2 regions of the Pseudarthrobacter sp. NPDC055928 genome follow, and region 2 is predicted to be linked to the other one. Evidence: predicted binding sites of a transcription regulator. Region 2 holds the regulator's gene; the other holds the start of a gene.
What was found. The regulator Rex, encoded in region 2, represses fermentation and respiration genes when NADH is low (regulators of the CRP and FNR family bind a similar motif). The targets are predictions, from matches to a motif close to CTTGTGAANNNNTTCACAAG.

Region 1 (6,898 bases), on a different contig from region 2:
GGCTCCGGCCGGTGGGATCAAGCGGAGGTAACAGTGGCTAAGGCAGCACCGGCGGAACAGTTGAAGTTGCTCGAATTGCAGGGACTGGACGCCAAGCTGAAGTCGCTCGCCAACCGGCGCCGTGCCCTGGACACCGACCCCCGGATTACGGATCTCCAGTCGGCGCTGTCGGTCGCCAACGGTGAGCTGGGTGCCGCCAAGATGGCCGTGCACGACGCCGAGGCTGAGCTGAAGCGGGCAGAGTCCGACGTCGAACAGGTCACCACCCGCATTGAACGCGACGAGGCCCGGCTCAACAGCGGAACGGGGCTTTCCAAGGACCTCGTGGCCCTGCAGAAGGACATCGCGTCGCTGAACAGGCGCCGCTCAGACCTCGAGGACATAGAGCTCGAAGTCATGGAGCGACTGGATTCGCTCCGCGCCAGGCAGGCGGCCCAGCAGCTGATCGTGGACAACATCCAGGGCTCATTCGGCGGCATCCGCGCGGAGCTGGACAAAGCCCTGGCTGAAGTGGATGCCGAGGCAGCGGAGGTCAAACGCCAACGCGCTGAGTTCGCCGCAGGACTGGACGCCGGGATGTTGGCCGTTTACGAAAAAACGCTGGCCAAGCGAGGAGTGGGCGCCGCACGGTTGTTCCATGGAACGTCCGAGGCTTCCGGAATGAAGCTCAGCCCCGGCGACCTCGCCGAAATCAAAGCCGCCGCCGAGGACGACATCGTCTTTTGCCCGGACTCCGGTGCCATCCTGGTGCGCTCCGCCGAGTGGAACACGGCCAGCCCGACCAACTAACCCAGGATGATGTTCAACGCGTGCGGCTTACGGGCTGCACCGTCAACCAGCTCCGCGTCCCACTTTTCGCGCGCCGCCTTCAGGAGCTGTGCCGGGGTCTGCGGGGCGTTGCCGCGGCGGACCAGCAAGTGCCGGGCCAGTTCCCCGCGCGTGTGCTTCGCAAAGTGGCTCACCACCTTGCGCACGCCATCCACTTCAGTGAAAACGTTGACGGCGACGGTCTGCGCCGGCGGGGGTGCCCACGCCGCGGCGTACGTGCTTGAACGGCAGTCCACCAGCAGCTGGCCTGCCGCGGCCTCCGTGAGGGCCTCCGACAGTTGCGGCTTCCAGAACGAGGCGAGGCGGCCGACGTCGGGCAGTGCAGTCCCCATCGACAGCCGGTAGGCGGGCACCCGGTCGGCAAAGCGGATGGCACCCCACAGCGCGGATACCACCAGCACCGCCTCGTCGGCCTTCCGGCGCTGCGCGGGCGTCAGCGTTTTGTAGCCCAGGGCGTCGTACAAAACCCCCGAGTAGATCTGGTGGGCAGGCGCCGCCGGTTCGGCGTGCAGCCGGGTGTTCCGTTCGACGTCGTCCCGCAGCGATGCCCCGACGCCCAGCAGCGCGAGGGCGTCCTCGTGTGCACTCACCGTTCCCAGGGCATCCAGGACTTTGGCCCGGTAGGTGTTCAGTGCCGGGAAGCTGAGGGAAGGCCAGTCGACGGCGGTTCCCCGGGCTGCGGGAGTCTTGCCTTCGGAGGGGGGAAGCAGAATCAGCACCGTACGATCTTACCGGCGACTTGGGCGCCCCCTTGCCCGGTAGACTGGGTGCCGGATGGGTTGACCAGGCGGCCGCGCGTCACGCAAGTGGCTCGAGGAACGTCCGGGCTCCACAGGGCAGGGTGGTGGGTAACGCCCACTCGGGGTAACCCGCAGGCCAGTGCCACAGAGAACAGACCGCCTGTGTCGCGCCGGTTTGAAAGCGGCACGAAACAGGTAAGGGTGAAACGGTGGTGTAAGAGACCACCAGCTTCCCGGGTGACCGGGAAGGCTAGGTAAACCCCACCCGGAGCAAGGCCAGACAGGACACGTTTGAGGGCTGCCCGCCCGAGTGTCCGGGTAGGCCGCTGGAGGGCGTCGGCAACGGCGTCCGTAGATGGATGGCCGCTACTCCCGCGCTGGTAACGGCACGGGAGCACAGAACCCGGCGTATCGGTCAACCCATCCACACAACGTCAGCTCAAGTCATGTGAGTGACTTCACGCCGGACGGGGCAGTCCAGGGCGCCCCTCCCGCCTAGAATAGAGAGCGAACGTAGAAGTTCTGCCACCGGGTCTGCGTTCGCAGCCGGTGGTTTTTCTTCGCGCTTCTCCAAGGTGTCCGGGGTGGACCGAATCCCCGCCGACGCTTGCGCCCCGGAACACCTCCGGCGGCCGCCCTCCGCGTACGAGGACGTATGTGGTTGACCCAAGGAAGGTAGTTCTGTGAGCCAGACGTCAGATTCTTGTCTTGATACGTGGATGGGCCGGGAGGCCCTCGCCGAGGCCATGATTCCGGTGATCGGCCGGCTGTACCGTGAAAACAACGTGGTGACTTCCATCCACGGCCGCAGCCTGATTAACAAGTCCACCATGAACATCCTGAAGGCGCACCGGTTCGCCCGCCGTATGAGCAAGGATGAGCTGCTTCTGGAAGAAACAGCCCCGCTGCTGAACACCCTCGCCGGCCTGGAACTGGGCGCGGCCGCGATCGACATTGCCCGCCTGAACCAGAAGTTCAAGGCCGAGGGCGACGGCGCCACACTGGAAGAGTTCCTCCGCGCCGAACTGGCCGAGGTAGTGGGCAAACGCGGCGCCGACGACCGCACCAGCACTGACGTTGTGCTCTATGGCTTCGGCCGGATTGGCCGGCTCCTGGCCCGCCTCCTGATCGAAAAGGCTGGTGGCGGCCACGGTCTTCGCCTGCGCGCCATAGTGGTGCGCCGTGGATCGGACAAGGATCTCTCCAAGCGCGCCAGCCTGCTGCGCCGCGATTCGGTCCATGGTTCCTTTGAAGGCACCATCCGCGTGGACGAGGAAGCCAACACCATCACCGCGAACGGTGTCCAGGTCCAGGTCATCTACTCGGACAACCCCGCGACGATCGATTACACGTCCTACGGCATCCACGACGCCTTGGTGGTGGACAACACGGGACGCTGGCGCGACGCCGAAGGCCTGTCACAGCACCTTCAGAGCAAGGGTGCTTCGCGTGTTCTCCTCACCGCGCCGGGCAAGGGCGCGCTCAAGAACATCGTGCACGGCATTAACCACGGCAGCATCGAGGATACTGACCAAATCGTCTCCGCGGCGTCCTGCACCACCAACGCCATCACCCCGGTCCTGAAGGCCATCAACGACAAGTTCGGCGTGATCCACGGCCACGTGGAAACCGTCCACTCCTTCACTAACGACCAGAACCTGATCGACAACTTCCACAAGGGCGACCGCCGCGGCCGCTCCGCCGCGCTGAACATGGTCATCACCGAAACCGGTGCGGCCACTGCTGTGGCGAAGGCGCTGCCCGAACTTCAGGGCAAGCTTTCCGGCAGCTCCATCCGCGTCCCCACCCCCGATGTCTCCCTCGCCATCCTGAACCTGAGCCTTGAAAACGGCACCACCAAGGACGAGGTGAACAACTACCTGCGCCAGATGTCCCTGCATTCGGACCTGCGCAAGCAGATCGACTACATCGATTCCCCCGAGGTTGTGTCCACCGACTTCGTCGGTTCCCGCCGTGCGGGCATCGTGGACGGCCTGGCCACGATCTCCAACGACAAGAACGTCATCCTCTACGTCTGGTACGACAACGAATTCGGCTACTCCTGCCAGGTGGTCCGAGTCATGGAAGAGATGGCAGGGGTCAACCCGCCGTCGTTTCCCGCCAAGGAACCTGCCGCGGCACTGGCGGCCATCGCCGTCTGATTCCCTCCTCTGAGGCAATTTCCCGGCTGGTTCTCTGGAATCAGCCGGGAAACGGGACCACACTGGTGGCATGAATAACGAAACTCTCCACGAGACCACGCTCGAACACGCCCTGGATGTAGCCAAGGCCAACCACAAACGGGCCATCCGCCTCCTGGAGGAGGCCCAGGCGGGTTACAAGGCCGGAGATGTCAGCGAAGATCGCGTGCGCCAACTCGAAGAGCTGCTCCAGGTTGCCGCCGAAGATCTCCGGAGGGTGACCCGGGAACAATAAGAAGCTCTTTCCCGGCTTCCCACTCCTCCCCAACACTGTGGATATCGGCCACGTTGTCCGAGGAGTGTCCTAGGCTCTTCTGGTGCACTACGTTTCCGGAAGGGCAGGCTGCCCGTGACCGTCAGCTGGTCTGCTTACCGACGGGCACGCCGCCGCTCGCGGCAGGCATGGGCCCTGGTCATTCTCCTGGGAGTATCCGCTGCAGCGTCGGTGGCGTGGTTCTTCACTGCCGGCCAGTTCGCGGCGGCGGAACCGGCCATTGCAGGACCTACGGAGGCGCCGGTTTTCGATCCGGGCTTTATGAAACCGGTGGTTCCGGTGCATGCTGTGCCGCGGGGTAGCGCCCGTGAAGCCCTCGACGGGCTGCCGGTCAAGGGACGTGCACCTAACGACAACTATGAGCGCGAAGCCTTCGGGCAGGCGTGGCAGGACCTGGACCGGAATGGCTGCGACACCCGCAACGACGTCCTTCGCCGTGACCTCACGGGCGTGGTGTTCACCGAAGGCTCCACATGCCGAGTGGCGGCCGGCCATTTCCACGAGCCTTACACAGGACTTCCCGTGGACTTCCGGCGAGGCTCGGAGAGCAGCAAGGCGGTCCAGATCGATCATGTGGTGGCCCTGGGCGACGCCTGGCAAAAGGGCGCGCAGCGCCTGAGTCCGCAGCAGCGCCAGAGCCTGGCCAACGACCCCCTGAACCTTATCGCCGCGGACGGGCCCGCCAACCAGCAGAAGAGTGCTGGTGACGCCGCCACCTGGTTGCCCAAGAACAAGGCCTTCCGCTGCCATTATGTCGCTAGGCAGATCTCGGTGAAGGCCGCCTATGGGCTTTGGGTGACGCAGCCGGAGAAGGACGCCATGAAGAGGGTCCTGGACAGCTGCCCCCAGCAGCTGACTGTTACTGCGGGCTGACGTCCGACTCGTGGACTAGTGGCCGAAAGGATCCGGGTCGACGCCGGGCATCCAGGTTAGGCCCGGAACGCCCCAACCGCTCTTCTTGGCCTGCTTCATCGCCTTGCGTGCATAGCGGTCGATCAGCCGGTTGACGTAGAGTTTTCCATCCAGGTGGTCATACTCGTGCTGGATTACCCGCGCGAACCACCCTGTGGCCTCAAATTCAACTGGCTGCCCATAGCCGTCGAAGCCGCGCACCCTGGCCCACTCGGCACGCTTCAACGGGTACTGTCCGCCCGGAAAAGACAGGCAGCCCTCCTCTTCCTCATCGGGATCGGGAAGGGCGCCGGAAATTTTGGACAGGGTCAGGACAGGGTTGACCAATACTCCTGCGGGAGGCGCGCCGTCATCGTTGGCGTATTTGTAGACAAATATCCGCTTGCCGACCCCGACCTGCGGCGCCGCGAGTCCGACGCCGTTTGCGGCGTCGTTGGTTTCGAACATGTCCGCAATCAGGGTCCTGAGTTCGTCGTCGAACACTTCCACCTCGGAAGCCCGGCGGTGCAGGACCGGTTCCCCCCAAATGGTGATTGGCATAACTGTCATGTCAGACGGGTCCTTCGGGATGCGGCGCGATGCCGGCCGTTGTGCGTTAAACAAGGATGCAAAACAAAGGAGGCCGCACCGGATATCCGGTGCGGCCTCCTTCTCGAACGGCTGCTAGAACCATCCTGTGCGGGTGAGCTACGGGGGTTGAACCCGCGACCTCCTGGACCACAACCAGGCGCTCTGCCAACTGAGCTAAGCCCACCATGTGCCTTGCAGGTCTACCGGGCGACCGGCTCTCTGGAAAGGCAACTCAAATAGCTTACCTGCTGTTCGCGTGTGCTTTTGCCACTTTTCCCGTTTTTGGCCAAAATTCGAAGCAAACGTGGTGCAGATTACGTCCTTGGGGCCGCTGGGTCTGCATCAGCGGCGGTGGTCTCCGCGCCGGCGGCGATCCGTTTGGAGATGGCCTGGGCCGTTGCGCTGTCCGGGCCTGGCGCCGGGACAAATACGGCTTCCCGGTAGTAACGGAGTTCGTCGATGGAGTCCTTGATGTCACCGAGGGCGCGGTGACCGCCCTTTTTGGCGGGGGATTGGAAATAGGCTCGCGCAAACCACCGGCGTGAGAGTTCCTTGATGGTGCTGACATCGATCACGCGGTAGTGCAGGTGTTCCACCACTGAGGGCATGTCCCGGGACAGGAACACACGGTCCGTGCCCACCGAGTTGCCGCCCAACGGCGCCTTACGGGGGTCCGGGACCCACTTTTCGATGTATTCCATGACGGCGGCCTCGGCCTCGGCCATGGTCTTGCCGTGCGGCAGTTCCGTCAGCAGCCCCGAGCGCGTATGCATGTCGCGGACGAAATCATTCATCTGGGCCAGCGCGGAATCCTCCGGCTTGATCACCACGTCCACTCCGTCGCCCAGGATGTTCAGTTCCGAGTCCGTCACCAAGGCCGCCACCTCGATCAGGGCGTCGTTCTTGATGTCCAGGCCGGTCATTTCGCAGTCGATCCAGACGATGCGTTCATTAGATATAGGCACTTGACAAGCCTACCGTTTAGCTCTGTCCGGGCCGTCCGATGCTAGGATTTCGGAAACGCGGCGGTGAATTTTCCGTCGTTGTACTATGCCCCGGCCGGCCCGGTGAGGCCCGCAGGGCGGAAGCGTGGAATGCAACAGATTGGACAATCCTGAGATGACGGGGCCTGTGCCTGCAGCGGGGGAGAAGGCCGCCCCGATCCTCAAGCTGCCAGAGGCCGAGGTCGACAACGCACGGTCTCCGCTGATCGCCGGCTTTATCGGTTCGGTGTTGATGATGGTCGGTTCCCTGGGAGTCGGTTGGCTTGCGCCCGTCTCGGAGTTGCGGCGGATGCCGCTCTTCATCTGGATGCGGACCGAGGCCATCGGTGTTGCGCTGTCCATCATCCTCCTGGCCGTCGGCGGCATGCT
Region 2 (6,898 bases):
ACAGAGCCCTCACTACGCGCCGCCGCACAGGCAGGCACGCCGGCCGCAAAATCCACGTCCAATTTGCGCGTCAGCGAGTTCACGGCCCTGCCCACGCCCCAGGAGCTCATCGCCGAGCTGCCACTGGACGCCCGGGTGACTGACGTCGTCGAACGCGGACGCGATGAAGTCCGGGCCATCATGGACGGCGTGGACGACCGCCTCCTGGTGATCGTGGGCCCTTGCTCCATCCACGACCCCAAGGCCGGCCTGGAGTACGCCCGCCGGCTGGTCAGCCAGGCCGAGAAGCACAAGGAAGACCTGCTGATCGTTATGCGGACCTACTTCGAGAAGCCCCGGACCACCGTGGGCTGGAAGGGCCTCATCAACGATCCGCGCCTGGACGGCAGCCATGACATGGTGACCGGGCTCCGGACGGCTCGCCAGTTCCTGCAGCAGGTCACCGCCCTTGGACTCCCCACGGCCACGGAGTTCCTGGAACCCATCAGTCCGCAGTACATGGCGGACCTGATCTCCTGGGGCGCGATCGGGGCACGCACCACGGAAAGCCAGATCCACCGCCAGCTGGCCTCGGGCCTTTCCATGCCGATCGGCTTCAAGAACGGGACCGACGGCGATCTGCAGGTTGCCATCGACGCCTGCGGAGCTGCCGCGGCGGCGCAGGCTTTCCTGGGCATCGACGGCGACGGCCGGGCAGCACTGGTGGCCACCGCCGGGAACCCGGACACCCACGTCATCCTCCGCGGCGGTCGCAAGGGGCCCAACTACTCGGCGGCCGACGTCGAAAGCGCTTCCGACAAGCTGGCCGGCAAGGGGCTGAACCCACGACTGATCGTGGATGCCAGCCACGCCAACAGCGGCAAGAGCCACCACCGCCAGGCCGAAGTTGCACTGGAGATCGGTGCGCAGCTGGAGGATGGCGGACCCTCTGCCGACGCCATCGCCGGCGTTATGCTGGAGAGCTTCCTCGTGGGCGGTGCGCAGAACCTTGACGTCAACGAACACGCCGCCGGACGCTCGGAACTGGTGTACGGCCAGAGTGTCACGGACGCCTGCATGGAATGGGACGTCTCCGTGTCGGTGCTGGACCAGCTCGCCTCGTCGGCACGCAAGCGCCGTACGGGGAAATGATTACCCCCAGTGACTTTCACAATAGCCCCATGAACCTCTAGAGTATCTAGCACATGGTTGGTGGATGGCTCAGCATCGGCACACCGCAATGGCATAAACCTGGGGTCACTGTTGTCCATCCGTCAGCAAAGGAATAAGGGAAATGTCCGCAGAACAGAACTTCTCAAACGCGAAGTTCCTGACCGTGGCCGAAGTGGCCGAGGTCATGCGCGTCTCCAAAATGACCGTGTACCGGCTGGTCCACTCAGGTGAAATGCCCGCAGTGCGCTTCGGCCGTTCCTACCGGGTCCCGGAAAGCGCCGTTGAACAGTATCTTAAAGGCGCCGTTGTGGACGGCCACTCCGAGACCGCCTGAGCGGCCCTGTCAGTGGGTGCCCCGGATAAGCGGTACCCTGTTAAGGAACGTTTTACGTCATTGTAAGAATCTGTCGGTTGTTTCAGTCTGTAGCTCTGTCCACGGACCTTTCCATCAGACAGGTACTGCATCTAGTTTGTGAGGAACTTTCGTGGGTTCAGTTATTAAGAAGCGTCGCAAGCGTATGGCCAAGAAGAAGCACCGCAAGTTGCTTCGCAAGACGCGCCACCAGCGCCGCAATAAGAAGTAGAGATACTTCGAACTGCGTGAAATGCCCGTTGCCTTCCCGGCAGCGGGCATTTTGTTTTGCCCCACCCAACTAGGTAGCAGCAGATGTCGTTTTGAGGGCCCATAACGACATCTGCTGCTACCTAGATGCGGGGGCCGCGGATGCGGGAGAAGCCGCGCCAGAGGCCGTACACGACGCCCCCGGCTGTGGCGGCTTTGAGGCCCAGGGTGGCGGCGCGGCGGCCGGAGCGGAAGTCATACACCGGCCAGTTATTGTCCCGGGCATGGCGGCGGAGCCTGGCGTCCGGGTTGATGGCGACGGGGTGTCCCACGAGGGTCAGCAGCGGTATGTCATTGTAGGAGTCGCTGTAGGCCCAGCAGCGCCTGAGGTCCAGTCCCTCGGCGTCAGCAATGCCCTGGACGGCCACAGCCTTCGCAGAGCCGTGCAGGATGTCGCCCACAAGGCGTCCGGTGTACATCCCGTCCGCCACCTCACCGACGGTGCCCAGCGCACCGGTCAGCCCGAGTCGCGTGGCGATGACCGTTGCCACCTCGATGGGGGTGGCCGTGACCAGCCAAACCCGCCGGCCAACCCGCAGGTGCTGTTGGGCCAGGGCTTTCGCTCCCGGCCAGATCCTGGAGGCGATCATCTCGTCATAGACTTCTTCGCCGAGAGCCTTCACGTCCTCAACAGTGATTCCAGCGGCGAGGTTGAGGGCGGAGTCGCGGACCGCATGGACGTCATCCATGTTCTCGCCGCGCGTCACAAACTTGAACTGCTTCCACGCGAATCCGGCGGCCTGGACCAAGGTGAACGCTCCGCGCTGGTGCATCTTGCGTGCCACGTGAAAAAGGCTGGCGCCCTTCATGAGGGTGTTATCGACGTCGAAGAACGCCGCCTCGCCGGTCTGCGGTACCGCAGCCGGCTGTGTGAGAACTGCGACGTACTTCTCCTCGGGCATGTCCCCGAGTCTAGTCAATGCGTGCGGCCCCTCCTGCCGCGTGGCCGTGCGCCGCGCTGTCCGCCACTAAAGGGGGATACGGTTAAACCATGCCAAAACCGCAGGTTGTCCTGATCACCAAAGCCGACTGTCACCTGTGCGCGGACGCGCGCGACGCCGTCGGGCGGGTAACAGCCTCCTTGGGGCTTGAGTGGGCGGAACAGCCCGTGGACCAACTGCCCGAGTTGCGTGACCGCTATGCCGAGGAAATCCCCGTAGTGCTGGTGGACGGCATCCAGCGTGATTTCTGGAAGATCGACGAAGCCCGGCTGGAGCGCGTCCTGCGGCGCGCCATGGCGGAGTAGGGCTGGTTCCGGGCCATGGTTCAGGCTTTGTTGGCAGCAAGCGCAGGGCTCTAGAGTGGAGTCACAACGCGACGCAAGGGAGGGGATAGTGACTTCACTGGATTCATCTCCCCAGTCTGTCCAAGGCGAGTCGGTTGCGCCGGGCGTACAGGACGACAAAACCGCTGCCAAGCAGATTCCGCCGGCGGCCGTGGCCAGGCTGACCCTGTACCTTCGGGCGCTTAATACCTTGCTGGCCGAAGGCGTGGAGCGCGTATCCTCGGAGTCGCTGGCGGAATTGTCCGGCGTAAGTTCCGCCACGTTGCGCAAGGACCTCTCGCATGTGGGCTCCTATGGCACGCGGGGCGTCGGCTACGAAGTCCAGTACCTCAGCCGCCACATCGCTGCAGCCCTCGGGCTGACCCACGACTGGAAAGTGGCTATCGTCGGCGCCGGTAACCTGGGCAAGGCGCTCGCCAGGTACGGCGGCTTTGAGTCCCGGGGCTTCGACGTCGTAGCCATCTTTGATGCCGACCAGATGGTGGTGGGCAATGAGGTGGGCTGGCTGCGGGTCAGCGACGTTGCAGACCTCGAAACCGTGCTGCAGCGGACGGGCGCCAACATGGTGGTTCTGGCTTTGCCCGCCGCAGTGGCGCAGGACGTGTGTGACCGCGTCGTCGCCGCCGGCGTCCATAGCATCCTGAGCTTTGCGCCCGTGATGCTCCAGGTGCCCGACACCGTAAACCTCCGCAAGGTGGACATGGCCACCGAACTCCAGATCCTGGCCTACCACGCGCAGCGGGCGCAGACCCCGGGCCAGACCGCCTAGCAATCCTGCGGCTCCGGGATCCACGCCCGCTGGGTGTGGTTTCTATTGTTGGTCAGCGCCGGCATGTCTTCCGGTTGACCGTAAGGCTAGCGGCCGTAGGGGTTTCCCGGCTGGCCGTAGGGGTTGGCGAACGGCTGCTGCTTGCGGAAGTACGGAGCCGCTGCCGGCAGGTACAGCAGGACGATGGCTGCGATGCCCATCAGCGTTCCCAGTGTTCCGATGTTCGGCACCTGGAAGAGCCCAAAGATGGACAGTGCCGCGAATACGGTTCCGAGGATCCGGGCCCAGTTCTTGCCCTTGCGGATGAAGATAGCCACCAATGCGTAGAGCGCTGCTCCGATGATGGCGAAGACCACCAGTGTGCCGGCAATAACGCCCTTGATGTCCTCGTAGGGGATCTCGCCGCCGGCGCCGCCACTTTGCATGGCATCTTCGAAGGTGCTTCGCATCAGCGGGTCATCCAGCTGGCCAACGCCGATCAGCATGCTAATGACGTAAATAACGCCCGAGGCGATCAGGAGCCAGAAGGAAATGTTGACCAGCTGGGGGACTCCGTTGCTGCTCGTAGCCGCCGGCTGTTCGGACGGGTACTGTGCGTAGGGAGACTGTCCGTACTGCTGGCCAAATGGCTGCTGGCCGTAGGCCGGGGCCTGCGGCGGGTTCTGACCATACGCCGGCGGGTTCTGGCCGTACTGGGGTGCCGGTGTGCCAGTTTCGCCATACTGTGGGGTGTTTTGGCCGTACTGCGGAGCGTTCTGTCCGTACTGCGGCGCGTTTTGCCCGTACTGCGGGGCAGGGGGCGTGGGCTGGCCAAACTGCGGTGCGTTCTCGCCGTAGCGCGGAGTGGGGGGCTGGCCGCCGGATTCGGGCTCGTTGGGAGGCTGGACTGGGGGAGTACTCATGAGCGGTCCTTTGCAGGTCGAAGTGCGGATCGGCTGCCGGGATCGGTGCACTGGCCCTACCCCCAGCAAGGCTTACTTCCACCGTACCCCCGGGCGGCTCCGTAGCGGGTCATTCCGGAGAGGTATTCCGGCTTCATTCCGCCTTAGTCGGTGAGAGCGCGAAGCGCTGGGAAAGCCGCAGCCTGGCGGGTACGCCGGCTGCGGCCTTCGGTAAACAACTCAACCGGCAGGTCAGGCGCGGCCCTTGACTGCGGTGAACCATGCCTGCGAGTTGGGCAGCCACATCAGAACGGTTGCCCCGGCGCTGATCAGGAAGCCGAGCCAGTTGTTGCCGATCCCATCGCCCACGCTGCCGCCAATGATGGCGAGGACCAGCGAGACACCGGCCACGATGGTGAGGGCCAGCCGGGCCCACTCCCGGCCTTCCTTCATCTTCAGCGCGAGGATAATTTGGGCGACACCGATGGCCAGTGCCACCAGGACCAGGAGGAGGACCAACATGGCCGCCGCGGGGGCAACCGTGAACAGTGCCAGCGCCCCGAAGAGTCCCAGGAGGCCGCCCAACACGCCCAAAATGCCGCCGATGAGCCAGATCCAGTAGGACACCTTGAGTTCGGTGGGCAGCCCTGTGACGTTGAACATGCCGGAGAACCCGCCCGTGGGCAGCACATCGTTGAAGTTTCGGGGGCCGTCAGTCGGCATCTCGAAGTGGAAGCCACCCTGCTGGCCCGGCTGGCTGTGGGGCTGGCCGGGTTGAGCGGGCTGCTGGTAGGCCTGGCCCGGGGCCTGGTATCCCTGTGGTGGTGGCTGGTAACCCTGCGGCGGCTGGTAACCGGCGGGAGGAACGTTGCTGGCAGGCGGCTGGGCGCCCGGCTGCTCAGGCTGCGGTACTTCACTAGGGTTGGTCATGGCTCTCACTGTAGACCGCAGGTTCCCTGTTATCTAGGAGATTTGCGGCGAAATCGCAGGGAACGGCAGGGGTTTTCCACAGGATAGACCTACGGGCACGAACGCCGGACACAGGGCATCCCTCACAGCCGCGGCACTCCGGTATGCCGGTTTAAACGCCACCGCCCGGCAGCTGGACCACTCAGTGGATCCGGCGGCCGGGCGGCAGCAGGCAAAATTAGGCAGCGGGCGCGATGAACGCGAGCTCCAGGTTGATGGCAACCTTGTCGCTGACCAGCACGCCGCCGGCTTCCAGCACGGCGTTCCAGGTCAGGCCGAAGTCCTTGCGGCTGATGGTGGTCTCGGCGGAGACGCCGGCGCGGGTGTTACCGAACGGGTCCACGGCCACGCCGTTGAACTCGGTTTCCAGGGCCACCGGGCGGGTGACGCCCTTGATGGTCAGGTCGCCGGTCAGCTCGTAGGTGTTGCCCTTGGCCACCAGGCCGTTGGAAACGAAGGAGATTTCCGGGAAGTTCTCCACGTCGAAGAAGTCCTCGCCGCGGACGTGGCCGTCGCGGTTCACATCGCCGGAGTCGAAGCTGGCCGTCTTGATGGTGGCGCTGATCTTGGAGTCCGCCACGTTCTCAGCCAGGTCCAAGGTTGCTGCGGCATCCTTGAACTGGCCGCGGACCTTGCTGATTCCTGCGTGCCGGACAGTGAAGCCGATTTCGCTGTGTGAGTTGTCCAGGGTCCAGGTGCCGGTGGTGACGTCTGCGGGAAGTGACATGGTGTTTCTCCTTGGGAGTGTGTCGGGTAGTACTGGGAATGGTTGACGCTTCATTTGTTGAAGTCTCAACTAACTGCTGCATCCAGTATAAACATGCATTTGCATCTTTTGTTCCCACTTCCGGAACATTTTTTGAGAATCTTCAGTTCTACTGGATGTAGAAGATTTCGGATAGCACGCCATCTTTGAGAAACTGGTAAACATGCCCCAAGCCACTGTCCATCTGCTCCGCCACGGCGAGGTCCATAATCCCGACGGCGTTCTGTACGGCAGGCTGCCCGAATTCCACCTCTCAGAGCTGGGACGGGAAATGGCACAGACGCTCGCCGCGCACTTCAGCGAGCGTGCGGCCCTTGGCGCACGGATTGTCTATCTCGCGGCGTCTCCGCTGACCAGGGCCCAGGAGACAGCAGTGCCCACGGCCGAAGCACTGCACCTTGAAATCCACACGGACGAGCGCATCATTGAGGCCGAGAACTACTTCGAGGGCATG

Region 1: ACFC25_RS15695 (glyceraldehyde-3-phosphate dehydrogenase) is a predicted target of Rex. The motif match lies at 2,014-2,033, and genes of this name have one in related genera.

Annotation. Positions count from the first base shown of each region.
Region 1 covers NZ_JBHJZH010000012.1:151,074-157,971, reverse strand. Annotated here, with positions in the region: gene ACFC25_RS15710 (C4-type zinc ribbon domain-containing protein) at 34-789, shown strand; gene ACFC25_RS15705 (peroxide stress protein YaaA) at 786-1,547, opposite strand; RNA gene rnpB (RNase P RNA component class A) at 1,604-1,995, shown strand; gene ACFC25_RS15695 (glyceraldehyde-3-phosphate dehydrogenase) at 2,252-3,730, shown strand; gene ACFC25_RS15690 (hypothetical protein) at 3,801-4,004, shown strand; gene ACFC25_RS15685 (HNH endonuclease family protein) at 4,119-4,916, shown strand; gene def (peptide deformylase) at 4,932-5,504, opposite strand; tRNA gene ACFC25_RS15675 (tRNA-His) at 5,637-5,709, opposite strand; gene orn (oligoribonuclease) at 5,840-6,490, opposite strand; gene mptB (polyprenol phosphomannose-dependent alpha 1,6 mannosyltransferase MptB) at 6,645-6,898, shown strand, end outside.
Region 2 covers NZ_JBHJZH010000001.1:510,639-517,536, reverse strand. Annotated here, with positions in the region: gene ACFC25_RS02505 (3-deoxy-7-phosphoheptulonate synthase) at 1-1,131, shown strand, start outside; gene ACFC25_RS02500 (helix-turn-helix domain-containing protein) at 1,274-1,486, shown strand; gene ACFC25_RS02495 (30S ribosomal protein bS22) at 1,638-1,736, shown strand; gene ACFC25_RS02490 (HAD-IB family hydrolase) at 1,858-2,676, opposite strand; gene ACFC25_RS02485 (glutaredoxin family protein) at 2,766-3,020, shown strand; gene ACFC25_RS02480 (redox-sensing transcriptional repressor Rex) at 3,109-3,828, shown strand; gene ACFC25_RS02475 (hypothetical protein) at 3,915-4,730, opposite strand; gene ACFC25_RS02470 (hypothetical protein) at 4,962-5,639, opposite strand; gene ACFC25_RS02465 (YceI family protein) at 5,857-6,405, opposite strand; gene ACFC25_RS02460 (histidine phosphatase family protein) at 6,608-6,898, shown strand, end outside.